2 regions of the Comamonas sp. wu1-DMT genome follow, and region 1 is predicted to be linked to the other one. Evidence: riboswitches for the same ligand, from Rfam matches in the RefSeq annotation. Region 1 holds a riboswitch; the other holds the start of a gene.
What was found. A riboswitch is a leader RNA that binds a small molecule or an ion and turns the genes downstream of it on or off. The one in region 1 is predicted to bind glycine.

Region 1 (6,526 bases):
TCCACGGCAGAGTGCGCCATATCCGTCATGGTTGCCTTGAGCCGGAATTTGGGATTCTTCTTTTCGAGAGCTTGAAGCTCAGAGAGAAACGCCGAATCTTCTGGACGACGATTGGAATACAGCAGAAGCAAATCCTGCTGTGACTGCTGCATTGCAGCGTTTCTCAGCATGCTCATGAACGGCGTCACGCCAATCCCACCGGCGATGAGCACACCCGCTCGCGCCGTGTTTTTGTGCAAGGTAAGCGAACCAAATGGTCCATCGATATCCAACTCAGCACCTACGGGTAGCGCTGCCAAAGCGCGTTTGTAAACACTGTCCCTCATCCGCGTGGCAAACACCAATTCACTCTCGTGTGGCGCGCTGACAATGGAGAATGCGTGACATCGCTCCTCTTTGCTCTCCCCAGGGACCGCGCCCGGCAGCTGGATTTCAAACGCCTGTCCAGGGCGGAAATCAAACCCCGCCGGTTTGGCGAGATGGAATGCCATCGTACCCTGTGCAACCTCTTCGCGTTCGAGGATTTTGCTGTGCTCTATGCCCATGATTCACTCCTTCGCAATCAATGGATCTACACATTGGATGTGTCCAATGGAGCGAATATTCCCGTCAATCGATACCCACCGTGAGAAACGGGTCGAATTGGGCGTTCTCATTGAGTCGACCACCTCAGCCTGTTATGGCAGCGTTCGGCCAGAAGCAGCCCCGTTCAGCACGAGGCCGCGAACGGGGGGGTCTAGGCTGGCTACAGACGCAGAGATGTGGCAAGTCTGCGACCGCTACCTCAGATACCAGACGTTGACCTGCTACCTGGCCAGACGTCCGCTGTGCGCCTCAAACCGAAAACTGGCTGGACGCAGTGCACAAGACAATTGAACGACAGCTCTCGTGAACTGCGAACTGATGCTGCCGACCCAGTGCAGTCGTTCCGAGGGTTTCATCGAACTACTGAATCTATAAGTTAGACAAGCCATTCGACATGAATTGAGGCTTAAATCCAGTTTTGTCCTGTTCGGAAATCAGGCGGATGACTTTGCATGGGACTCCGGCAGCGATGACACCTGACGGAATATCTGATGTCACAACACTGCCGGAGCCAATGATCGAACCATCTCCAATCGCTACCCCGGGATTGATGTGCACGCCTGCTCCAACCCAGACTCGATTGCCAATCTTTACGGGCTTTGCGAAGCATCCACCTGCGGCGCGCTCCATGGGGTCAATTGCGTGATTAGACGTATAGATACCGACTCGCGGCGCAAGGAGCACATCGTCACCGATGTATATGCCACCGCCATCAAGCATGATGCAATCGAAGTTGGCATAGAAATTGTCGCCAATGTGGATATTCCGTCCGAACTCACAACGGAAGGTGGGCTCGAAGTGTACGTTTCGACCTAGATGCCCTAGCAGAGACCTGAGGATCGCCTCCCGCTCACTAGCTGGTTTCGAGAAGGAGTTGTTGTACTCATTGGTCAGCAGCACCGCACTCTGCCTCGCCGCCACTAATTCAGGCGAGAGGTCGTTATACATTTGCCCAGAACAAATATGAGCAAGTTGCGTTTCGAGCTTTGACATTGGGTGCGACTAGTTTTTTAGGAAGGCGATAACCATAGCGCATCGCTGACACTCCTACGGCAACTCCTGGCCACAAGCAACCGTCTCAGAGCCACTCACTCAATGCGGCAATTTGTCCGGATCTACCTCTCAAGTGAGGCATCCGCTTGTTTGTATTAGTCGCGCGAATTGGTAGCTGCCAGATCGGAGTATTTGCACAGCATCTGTATCGGGAAGATAGGGCAATTCGATTCGTACACGATCTTGCTGCCATACCGCGATAGGTACACAGGGAAAAGTGGGCAACCACGGTAGAAAATGCACCGCAGGTTTGGATGAATCACGTGCGATACCCGCCCCAAGCGCCCTGCATCGCAGCGAAGACAATGCCCCGCTCAAGTAGTTCACCGCGTCTTCAGCAAAGGCATCAATGCAGGAGTGATTGCCTGCGCCTGCTCCGAGGTCAGCGGGTCGTACGAGACAACAATATAGGCGCCCTCCTCCAGCACATCCGCACGGGCGACGTGGTCGCCGAGTATGCCTACCACCTGCTCTGGCGTGAGTCCGAAGTAGTTGTTGCACTGTTCTCTGGCCCAGTAGTTCACCTGCCTGATGTGAAGGCACTCTTGTCTGCGTGGACCGGCCTGAGCCCGGGCATGCATACGTTCTTCATCGCTGGATTTCCAGAATTCATCTTCCTCTTCGGCCAGCACATCCATGTCCTCCACCGCAGCGAAGAATGCACCAAAGCTGCGTATATAGAGGGGGATCACCTGGTCGAAGACATACTTCAGGTCGGCTCCATTTTTTGCAGAATCAAATTCGACAGTCATGTAGTCTTCAAGGCATGGAGCCACCTCTGAATGTCGCCGATACCTCCGGCTTAGAAGTCCAATTTCAAGGCGACTGACCTCCTCGTGAAGTCGATAGCTCACTTCATTGACAGGCCAATCCGATCGGTCTTCAAATGTGATGACATCCACATCTGCCAGCCCCCAAGGTGCAGGAAGCAAAGACAAGCTCTTGCATAGCTTTGCGTAGATTTCAGAAGGACTTTCGTCGAAGTCGAATACTCTGCAAACTCTGACAACGTTGGACGTATTTTTCATTTTCTCCGCTGCCGGACATTCATTCCGCTCGGACAGACCGAGTGGATTCCGAAATTCAATCTAAGCTTGTCCGCTGCGATTTTTACTCTGGCATCTGCAGGCAAGTGCCAAGCGGCATACACACCGTTTTGGTGCAGCGCAGACTTGCGGCACTTAAGGCCCTGGCCGCTTTGGCTCTGAATAAATGGAAGGCCGGATGCGCAAACCTGCTCTCTTCCAAGAGAAAGTTGCGGGGAGCCTGTATCCCGCCACCTGGTCTCTCTCATTAGAGAAAAGTGGCTTTCCTGCGGGGGACAGCACCCCGTCTCAACCGCAAACCTTCGGTTTGGTGGTCAGTGCCAGCCGCTCTTTATTTGTAGCTGATGACAAAGGTGGCATCGGCATTCGCGCTGCCGGGCGTCGGCTCCTGCACGAGCGACGTCCAGGTATAGCGGGCCTTCAGTTTGATATTCACCGGCTCATTACCAAATTCGCCAACCATCCACTGATTGACCTCCCCCGATTCGGGCCCGAAGCTCACGAGCTCTTCATTTTCTCGTTGAATCTCGATACCTACGTTTTTGGCCACCGAATCCTCAGAAAGGGACAGAGTCGTTGATCGATTCGCCGGGTTCTGCGCATCCGAAAATACAACAAACATTCTGGTACTTGTCCCGATATCGCCCCCTGCGCATGCAAGGCTCAGGCTGAAATCCTTCCACGGCCCTTTTCCGTTATCCATCAGGTCGGAGGCACTGATGCTATCGAGAGATACCGGAACCAATGGGGTATTGAGCTTGCATGTCGGCACTCTAGGCTCAACCGAGATGCCGCTTCCTGATACCGAGATTCTTCTAAATGTTTGTTGCAAGTCGACATATCTGGACTCACCAATCAGTCCTCTAATATATCCCCCTGCTGTGATGGGCCCTGTCTTCACCAACTCCACGACAAAGTCTTCTGCTGCCGCGAGAAAATAGTTAGTACGGTCGTCATATCGCGATTGAGGCCACCAACTATTTATATTGATGCCGCCCCTGATTCGGATCCCCACGCCAGCGATGGAAGTCTTGAAGGTTTCAAAGCCATCCGGCTGGCTACTGGTCGCGACGGAGTAAAGAGTTCGGCCGATTTTCCTGTTGCACTTGACGAACCCGTCGGGGCCTGAGGCACTGACGGACTTCGAGTAAATAACTGTTCCCGGCGGAACCGAGGGATCAAAAGACCCTGTCTCCCACGGCTCCAGCCACCAGTCAACCGTCGAAACTGTCTGACCGCCTTCCAGCTTGATAGTGCAGGCGTCTTGAGCCTGTGCTGTCATCGATGCAGCCACAAGAGACGAAGTGCACAAGAATCGCAAAATGACTGGCATCAATTTGCGTTTTCGAAATCGTTGATTTGCCATTGAAATTCCACAAATACCTTTTCTGAGCATGGTATTTGTGGTTCATATGGCGATTTCTAGGATTTTTCTTAAAAGCTTGGCGTGAGCCGGCTCTCACCGAGTTTTGAACTTCTCCCCACTCAGGCTTGCAATCAGGTCGGCTTCAGGCTGACCTGAGTCACTCACAGCCCCATACCGAAGCGGCAGCAATCGCCAACACCAGTTGCTGCACGCCGCCTGTCCTTAACAGCTGTTTTACGCTCCACACAAGCTGTTCGAATTGCATGACCGCCACGTACCGGCTCAAAGGGCCGCTTCTGCGTGCCGCGACAGGTTCGTGTCGTCCCTAAGCAGTCTGTCAACGCCTGAAGAATGAGCGAGCTCTTCGAGAGCACCGCTTGTTATTGCAGACGGCTTCACAGACGAAAACGCGGGCTTGCGCGAGCCATGGCGGGGTCGGACCGGCCTTGCGCACCCTGCGCCGGCGGCCGCAGAAGCACACCAATACAGGTATTAACCCGAATAAAGTCGCTGAAACTGGCTAAAATCGCGCCCATCCCGCGGGAGAGCGGAGCCTTTAGAGGGTTCCCGCCGAAGGCGCAAACTCCCATAATCGCTCAGGCAATAAGTACCGCAGGTGGGTCTGACAAGACCCGGATATCGCCAACTGGAGAGCAGCCCGCAACCACAAGTCTGCAGGGCTCACCGAAGGGGCAAGCATGTCCACCGCGAAGGTGCTCATGCGCAACTCTCAGGTAAAAGGACAGCGGGAGAGGCAAGCCGGACACTCCCGCCGATGTGAGTGGCTGGTCTATTTTCAAGTGCCTTCATGCTTCCTTCCGTCTCTTTGCTGGACTCGTTCCAGGCCTCCAACTTCACCGTCATGCTGGTCATCTATCTGGTGGCCATTACCGCCGAAGCCATGTCCGGCGCACTCGCCGCAGGCCGGCGCAATATGGATATCTTCGGCGTCGTCGTCATCGCCTTTGTCACTGCCCTGGGCGGCGGCACCATCCGCGACATGGTGCTGGGCCACTACCCCATCGGCTGGACCCAGCACCCTGAGTATGTGTATCTGGTCATCAGCTTCGGTCTGCTGACCACCGTGATTGCACGCCATATGCACAGGCTCAAGCAGGTGTTTCTGCTGCTGGACGCCATGGGTCTGATCGCCTTTTCGCTGATCGGCTGCAATACCGCGCTGGAGCTGGGCTACCCCACCATCGTCATCATCATGGCCGGCATGATTACCGGCATCAGCGGCGGCATCTTGCGCGATGTGCTCTGCAACCAGGTCCCCGTGGTGTTCCGCCGCGAGCTGTATGCCAGCGTGTCGCTGTCCGTATGCCTGATGTTCCTGGGCCTGCGCTATCTGGATGTCAGCCCCAATATCAGCACCATCGTGTGTTTTGCCGGCGGTCTGGCCTTCCGTCTGGCCGCCATTCGTTTCAAATGGCGCCTGCCGGTTTTTTCGTACCAGCAGCGCTGGGAATAAGATCGAGCTCCCCCTGTGGCGCTGCGCGCCTTTCCCCTCTCTTGCTACGCAGGAGGGGGACGCAGCCATCGCGGCGGGGCGGCCCTTGCCTGGCTGCTCTGACCTAGACTGCGCCATGCATTACTCATGTAGTTTCACTTTCCATGTCTGAACCGATCACATGGATGCCGGATGGCACCCCCTACAGCTCCAGATTCGGCGATCGCTATCACAGCGAGTTCGGCGGCCTCGACCAGGCCCGCCAGGTTTTTCTCGGTGGCTGCAACCTGCCAGCAGCCTGGGCCGATGCAGCGCAGTGGCGCATCCTGGAGACCGGCTTTGGCTTCGGCCTGAATTTCCTGGTCACCTGGGCGGCATGGAAGGCCGATCCCAGACGCCCGCGCATTCTGCATTTTGTCTCGGTGGAGGCCTACCCTGTCTCGCGCGAGGATCTGCTCGCGTTTTTGCCGGCCGATGAGGTACTGCGCGCGCTTGGCGAACAACTGGCCGAGCAATGGTGGGGACTGCTGCCGGGCGTGCATCGCCTTTCCTTTGATGACGGCCAGGTGCTGCTGACGCTCTATATAGGCGATGCCAGGACCATGCTGCGCAAGCAGCAGATGACGGCGGACAGCGTGTATCTGGATGGCTTCTCTCCCCAGCTCAACCCCGAGATGTGGGATGAAGATGCCATGAAGAACATTGCCCGCCATTGCCGCCGGGGCACGCAGCTTGCCACCTGGTGCGTGGCCGGCCATGTGCGCCTGGCGCTCAAGGCTCAGGGTTTTGAAGTCAAGAAGCGCGCTGGCGTGCCGCCCAAGCGCCATAACCTGCATGCAGCCTACAACCCGGCCTGGGAGCCACGCCATCGCCCTGACGGCCTGCCTGCGCCCGTGGGCCAGGCCGGCCGCTGCCTGGTGCTGGGTGCAGGCCTGGCTGGTGCCGCCGCTGCCGCCAGCCTGGCAAGACGCGGCTGGGAAGTGACGATGCTGGATGCGGCGGCCGAGCCTGCGGCAGGAGCAT
Region 2 (6,526 bases), on a different contig from region 1:
CCAGCGGGATCATGCTGCGGTCCAGCGCCAGGTCCTTGTCGCTGAGGCTGCGTATATAGCGCAGCATGGCGGTTTCGGAGTGGTGGGTGTTGAAGACCGGGTGGGTCAGATAGGCCGTGCTGCGCTGCAGGGATTCGGGGATCAGCGAGGTCGGGCCTTCGTCCATGGCTTCGATGGTGGGCAGGGCCTGGCCCTCCTGGGCAAAGATGCTCCAGAGCAGCTCGACATCGGCCCGGGTCGTGGTTTCGTCCAGGCTGATGCAGAGATATTCATCCCAGGCTTTGCGCAGGTTGACGCCTCGGGAGACGGCGCGAGCCGCCAGGGCGTCGGTGGCCTCCCGGGTGTGCAGGCTCACGGTGTCGAAGGCTGTGTCGTGGTGATGGGCGCTGAAGCCCAACTGGGCCAGGCCACGGCTCAGAATCGCTGTGAAGCGTGCCACACGCTGGGCAATGCGCCTCAACCCCTGGGGGCCATGGTAGACGGCATACATGCTGGCAATCACGGCCGGCAGGACCTGGGCCGTACAGATATTGGACGTCGCCTTTTCGCGGCGGATATGCTGCTCACGTGTCTGCAGCGCGAGGCGGTAGGCGGGCTTGCCATGCGCATCGACGCTGACACCCACAAGACGGCCGGGCAGGCTGCGCTTGTATTCGTCGCGGCAGGCCATGAAGGCCGCGTGTGGACCGCCTGCGCCCATGGGCATGCCGAAGCGCTGGCTGTTGCCCACGACAATATCGGCATCCCATTCGCCGGGCGGTGTCAGCAGGGTCAGAGCCAGCAGGTCGGTGGCCACGATGGCGGCGGCCTGCTTGGCGTGAATGGCTTGCACATCGGCCTTCCAGTCCACGATCCAGCCGCTGGACGCGGGGTACTGGATGACGGCAGCAAACAGATCTCCTGCCAGCGCAGCCTCCCACTCTTGCTGGCTGTTGGCGATCACCACTTCGATGCCAATCGGCCGGGCACGGGTCTCGATGACTTCAATCGTTTGCGGGTGCAGATCGCCGGCCAGCACGATGCGATGGCTTCTGGATTTGACGGAGCGCCTGGCCAGCGTCATGGCCTCGGCGGCTGCCGTGGCCTCGTCCAGCATGGATGCATTGGCAATCGGCATGCCGGTCAGGTCGGTCACCATGGTCTGGAAGTTAACCAGCGCCTCCATGCGGCCTTGTGAGATTTCTGCCTGGTAGGGGGTATAGGCCGTATACCAGGCTGGATTCTCGAGGATGTTGCGCAGGATGACGCCCGGCGTGTGCGTACCGTAGTAGCCCTGGCCGATAAAGCTCTTCAGAACCTGATTCTTGCTGGCGATGGCCTTGAGTTCGGCCAGCGCAGCGGCTTCGGTAATCGGCGCCGGAAGATCCATGGGCCTGGCGCGTGCGATGGAGTCGGGCATCACATCGCGAATCAAGGCATCCAGCGAGGGCTTGCCGATGGCGGCCAGCATTTTTTGCTGCTCATCGGCGTCCGGGCCTATATGACGGGGGATGAATTCGTGGCTGTTTTCCAGCGCTTGCAGGGAAGCGACGGGGGCGGGAGGCGACATCAGCATGGGAGGGACCTATTCTCAAATACTGTGACTGACGGTTTGCATGCCAGGCATGCGTGAATGCCGTATGCCTGAAGGCATGCGGCCGGTGCTTCAAGCAGCGCTGGCTTGTTCCAGCGCGGTGTTCATCAGAGCCAGGCGTTCGCTTTCCTGGTCGGCATATTCCCAATCGGGATATTTGCTGCGTGCCACGGTGTTCAGCCATTGCTGGCAGGCCAGGGCGAGCAGGGCCTGCTTGTGCAGATCGGCATCGATGCTGCCTGTGATCTTGAGCTGACCAAAGGCGGTGGCCACGTGTGCGCGGCAGACCGAGCGCAGATAGATCTGGTTCATGTCATCGCTGGCCAGCCACTGGGCCTTGGCCGCATCGTCATGAGCCAGCATGCCCTGGGGCACGGGCAGATCCCAGTCGCTCAGTTGCTGCTGCAAAAAGCGCAGGGCCTTGGCGTTGCCGCCTGTTTGCTCCTGGTACCACTCTTGAAGAGCGGCCAGTGTGTCGCTGCCATCATCGCTGCCGAAGGGGCTGAAGTCGTCACCGCCGTCGTAATAGAAGTCCTGGGCTGCGATGCGTGCAAAGGTCGGGTGGCTGGTCTCGCGGGCGAGACCGACGTCCGGATCGTCGAAATACAGAATGGTGCTCATGGCTGCATGCAAAAACGGCCTTCGCAATGCGAGGGCCGTTGATACGCTTAGTTGTCCTTGGCGAAGTCGTTGTAGGCAGTCTCTTCCATCAGGCCTTCGAGCTCGCCCACATTGCTCATCTTGACCTTGAAGAACCAGCCAGCGGCCAGGGGGGGCGCTGTTGGCGAGCGACGGGTCGTCGCGCAGGGCTTCGTTGACTTCGACGATCTCGCCGGTCACGGGCATGTAGACATCGGCAGCGGCCTTGACGGACTCGACCACGCCAGCCACATCGCCGGCCTTGAAGGTGGAGCCCACGGCAGGCAGGTCCACAAACACCACATCGCCCAGTGCATCCTGTGCGTGTACGGTGATGCCGACGATGGCGGCATTGCTGTCAGCGGCGTTGATCCATTCGTGTTCTTTGGAATACTTGATGCTCATGGAAAGCTCCAGATGGGGGATTCAGGGGAATCGGGTGTTGTTTGAGAAAGGTCCAGCTCGCACTTTAGCGGTGTTCTGGCCGCTGTTTGGCAAACTGGCCCGTCTCATGCGCGGCGGCAGACCTAGCCGCGGTAGTAGCGGGTGGGAACGAAGGGCGTGGCGACTACCTTCATGGGCACGGGCTTGCCGCGCACCATGGCGAAGATTTCCGTATCGATGGCGGCGTAGTCGGGCTCGACATAGGCCAGCGCCACAGGCTGGTTGAGCGTGGGGCTGAGCAGGCCGCTGGTGATGTAGCCGATATGCTGTCCGTCCATGTTTTCCAGCACGGCAGGCTCGCGTACGGGAATGCGTTCCAGCGCGATCAGGCCCACGCGCTTGCGGCGCAGCGACTGAGGGTTCTGCAATTGCTCCAGCACGATGGCCGCACCGGGAAAACCGCCCTCGCGCTCGCCGCCGGTGCGGCGAACCTTCTGCATGGCCCAGTTCAGCGCGGCTTCGACCGGCGTGGTGCTGGTGTCTATGTCGTTGCCGTACAGGCAAAGTCCGGCTTCAAGGCGCAGCGAGTTGCGTGCGCCCAGACCGATGGGGGCCACCTCGGGCTGTGCCAGCAGAGCTTCGGCAAAGGCTTCGGCAGCTTCGCCGGGCAGGGAGATTTCAAAGCCGTCCTCGCCCGTATAGCCGCTGCGCGTGATGTAGAGCGCATGGCCTTGCCAGTCGAAGTAATTGCCGGTCATGAAGAGCAGTTGCGTCACACCGGGAATCAGACGCGAGAGGGCAGTGACGGCTTGCGGGCCTTGCAGGGCCAGCAGGACGCGCTCGGGCAGTGGGACGACCTCGCAGCGGCTGGCGATGCGGCTCTGGATATGAGCGATATCGGCCTCTTTGCAGGCACCGTTGACGATGAGGAACAGATCTTCGCCGCGGTTGACGAACATCAGGTCGTCGAGAATTCCGCCTTGTTCATCGAGCAGCAGGCCGTAGCGCTGCTTGTGCAGGCCCAGGTCCATGACATCGACGGGCATCAGCGATTCGAGCGCGGCGGCGGCATCGGGGCCGCGCAACAGCAACTGGCCCATGTGCGAGACATCGAACAGGCCGGCAGCCTTGCGCGTGTGCAGATGCTCGGCCATCAGGCCTTGAGGGTATTGCACGGGCATGGCGTAGCCGGCAAACGGCACCATGCGGGCACCCAGTTTCTGGTGCAGTGCAAACAGCGGTGTGGAACGCAGATCGGAAGAGGTGTCAGCAGCAGTCACAGGCAAGCGCTCCGGTGGTCAAACCAAAATGAGTGGCCATGCATGACTGGGCCATGCGTGGCGGGCTTGCCCTGCTGTCCGCTTTACCTGAGAGATTCACTGCACGCATTGCATCGGGCAGTTTGCTCCTTCGGTGGATGCCGGCGCACATACGAAATGACGGCCTGCATCTCTCTCCAGCAAGGGACGCTGCAGGTTTGCACACCTTGCAGCGCTTGTCAGTCCTTTTGCCTGAGCGTTTTGACACCGGGTTGGGGGTCTGCGCCTTCGGCGGTGCGAGGCAGCTTCAAGCTGCAGGCACTCTCTCCTGACCTTGGCGATTCTAGCGGTGGGCAAGGGGCTTGCACCACCGAATCGGATGGATTCTGGGGTTTTCGAGCACAGATCGCTGGAATTGAGCTTGCGGTCTCACTGCGGTTCTGTGTTCATGGCGGGCGTACGAGGAACATCGATCTCCTGGCGCGGAAACACCAGTTGGTAGGGTTGTTCGAAGCAGGACGTCACGGGCTGGCCCTGGCGCATGCCGGGCTTGAACTTCCAGCGTTCGAGCGAGCGCATGATGGACTTCACGATGCGGGGATCGGTATCGGCGGGCTGGTAGGCCACACGGCCGAGTTCGCCCTGGGCCGTGACTTCCAGGCGGAAGACCACCGTGGTCTCCAGCCCGTTCGGAAACCAGTGGGCGCTGATGAAAGGCGTGGTGTGGCGGCGTGGCTGCGGTTGCCGATCGAGCTGGGCGGGGGGTGTGCAGTCTGCCTTGATCCAGGCAGGCCATTCCATGCTCTGTGGCCGCCTGTGCTGCGTGTCCAATGGCGGAGCCGGCGTCGGCTCCGGCTGCCCGGAAACTGTGATCGAGATGCCGGCATTCGGTGGTTGCTTGGGCTGGCTGCCATCGGAGAGGTGGGAGCAGGCTCCGAGCAGCAAGGCGGTCAGAGACGCGGCGCAGGCGGCGGCAAGGTGTGAGGTGCGCGAAATGTCCATGAGGACATTGTCGGCCATGCGGGTTGCACCTTCAGGGTTGCGCGGGGCGCAGATCCAGTCCCTTGCTGTCGGCCTCGGCGCAGGCGCGCCACCAGGGCGATCCGGCATGGGGGGCATCCAGGTCCAGGCGCTCACCCATCATGGGCGTGGCGATCTCTATGCCGTGCTGCCTGCCCAGGCTCAGGATCTGCTCGAAGGGGTCCCACCAGGCATGCATGGCGAGGTTGAAAGTGCCGTTGTGTATGGGCAGCAGCCATTGGCCGCCGAGATCCCTGTGTGCCTGCACGGTCTGCGCCGGATGCATATGGACATAGGGCCAGTGGGCGTCGTAGGCGCCGGTCTCCATCAACGTGACATCGAAGGGGCCGAAGCGCCTGCCGATTTCGGCAAAACCGTCGAAGTAGCCGCCATCGCCGCTGAAGAAGACGCGCAGCGGCCTGTCGGCCTGGCGATCTTCTATGGTCCAGGACGCCCAGAGCGTGCGGTTGCCGTCGCGCAGGCTGCGTCCCGAGAAATGCTGGGCCGGCGTGGCCGTGAAGCGCAGGCCGTCGACCTCGCTGCCCTGCCACCAGTCGTGCTGCACGATCTTGTTGGCCGGCACGCCCCAGGCCACCAGTCTGTCTCCCACTCCCAAGGGGCAGAGAAAAACTCCCACCTTGGGCGCGAGCACGCGAATGGTGGCGCGGTCCAGATGGTCGTAGTGGTCATGCGAGAGCAGCACGCCGCGCAAGGCAGGCAACTCGTCCAGGGCAATCGGCGGGGCATGAAAGCGCTTGGGGCCGGCAAACGATAGCGGCGAGGCGCGCTCGGAAAACACGGGGTCCGTCAACCACCAGCCGCCGCGCAGCTTCATCAGCAAGGTCGAATGGCCCAGGCGATACAGGCTGCGTTCGGGCGCGAGGTTTAGCTCGGTCGTGCTCAGCGGCAAAACGGGCAGCGCCTTGCCCGGCTGGGAATCGGCCGGCTTGTTGAAGAAGAACTTCCATAGCGTCCCGGCATCTGGCTTGGGGCTGTTGAGCGGGCGCGGATGCGTGTTGCGAAAACGCCCGCCCGAATACTGGGGCGAGTCCTCGTAGTCGGTGATGGAGGTGGAGAGACTTGGTTTGCGAAACAAGATCAGGCGCCTTATTGAGACATTGGCCGCAGTTTGGGACGGTTTGCAGCGCTCCAAGAGCCGGCTTGCAAGAGGCCGTAACACAGGCACGGCCATTCAGCTGCTTTCTCGGGGCGGATGCGACACTCGCTGTCTGAGGAGCAAATGCACATGAATCCCATGGTTCACAATTTGGAGAGCATGCTGGCGGCCGGCAAGGATGGTGCGCTGCTGCGCTATACCCTGGGCAAGGCCTATGCCGACGACGAGCAGATGGCCGTGGCGCGCGAGCATCTGCGCAAGGCCACGGCACTGGATGCCGAATACTCCGTCGCCTGGAAGCAACTGGGCAAGGTGGAGCTGGCGCTGGGCGATGCGCAGGCGGCGCGAGCCGCCTGGCAGCAAGGGCTGAGTTGCGCACAGGCCAAGGGCGATGCCCAGGTCGTCAAGGAGTTGCAGGTGTTTTTGCGACGCCTGGACAAGCAAGCTGACGGTACTTAGGTGCTGTCAAAAAAATAGCTGAAAACGCTTGTGATTCAAGCATTTTCAGCCAATTTTGTCTGAAGTTAATCAGTG

Region 2: linked by a shared signal. The riboswitch ahead of gcvT (glycine cleavage system aminomethyltransferase GcvT) and the one ahead of V8Z78_RS10195 (trimeric intracellular cation channel family protein) in region 1 are both predicted to bind glycine.

The regions. Positions count from the first base shown of each region.
Region 1 covers NZ_JBANEM010000005.1:224,587-231,112, reverse strand. Annotated here, with positions in the region: gene V8Z78_RS10215 (FAD-dependent oxidoreductase) at 1-545, opposite strand, end outside; gene V8Z78_RS10210 (sugar O-acetyltransferase) at 955-1,578, opposite strand; gene V8Z78_RS10205 (hypothetical protein) at 1,962-2,666, opposite strand; gene V8Z78_RS10200 (fimbrial protein) at 3,016-4,050, opposite strand; glycine riboswitch at 4,581-4,673, shown strand; glycine riboswitch at 4,687-4,806, shown strand; gene V8Z78_RS10195 (trimeric intracellular cation channel family protein) at 4,859-5,524, shown strand; gene mnmC (bifunctional tRNA (5-methylaminomethyl-2-thiouridine)(34)-methyltransferase MnmC2/FAD-dependent 5-carboxymethylaminomethyl-2-thiouridine(34) oxidoreductase MnmC1) at 5,668-6,526, shown strand, end outside.
Region 2 covers NZ_JBANEM010000001.1:149,851-156,376, reverse strand. Annotated here, with positions in the region: gene gcvP (aminomethyl-transferring glycine dehydrogenase) at 1-1,555, opposite strand, end outside; gene V8Z78_RS00680 (MolR family transcriptional regulator) at 1,646-2,194, opposite strand; partial or broken gene gcvH (glycine cleavage system protein GcvH) at 2,242-2,617, opposite strand; gene gcvT (glycine cleavage system aminomethyltransferase GcvT) at 2,740-3,876, opposite strand; glycine riboswitch at 3,941-4,066, opposite strand; glycine riboswitch at 4,086-4,196, opposite strand; gene V8Z78_RS00665 (energy transducer TonB) at 4,285-4,875, opposite strand; gene V8Z78_RS00660 (MBL fold metallo-hydrolase) at 4,889-5,971, opposite strand; gene V8Z78_RS00655 (hypothetical protein) at 6,122-6,451, shown strand; gene V8Z78_RS00650 (DHA2 family efflux MFS transporter permease subunit) at 6,521-6,526, opposite strand, start outside.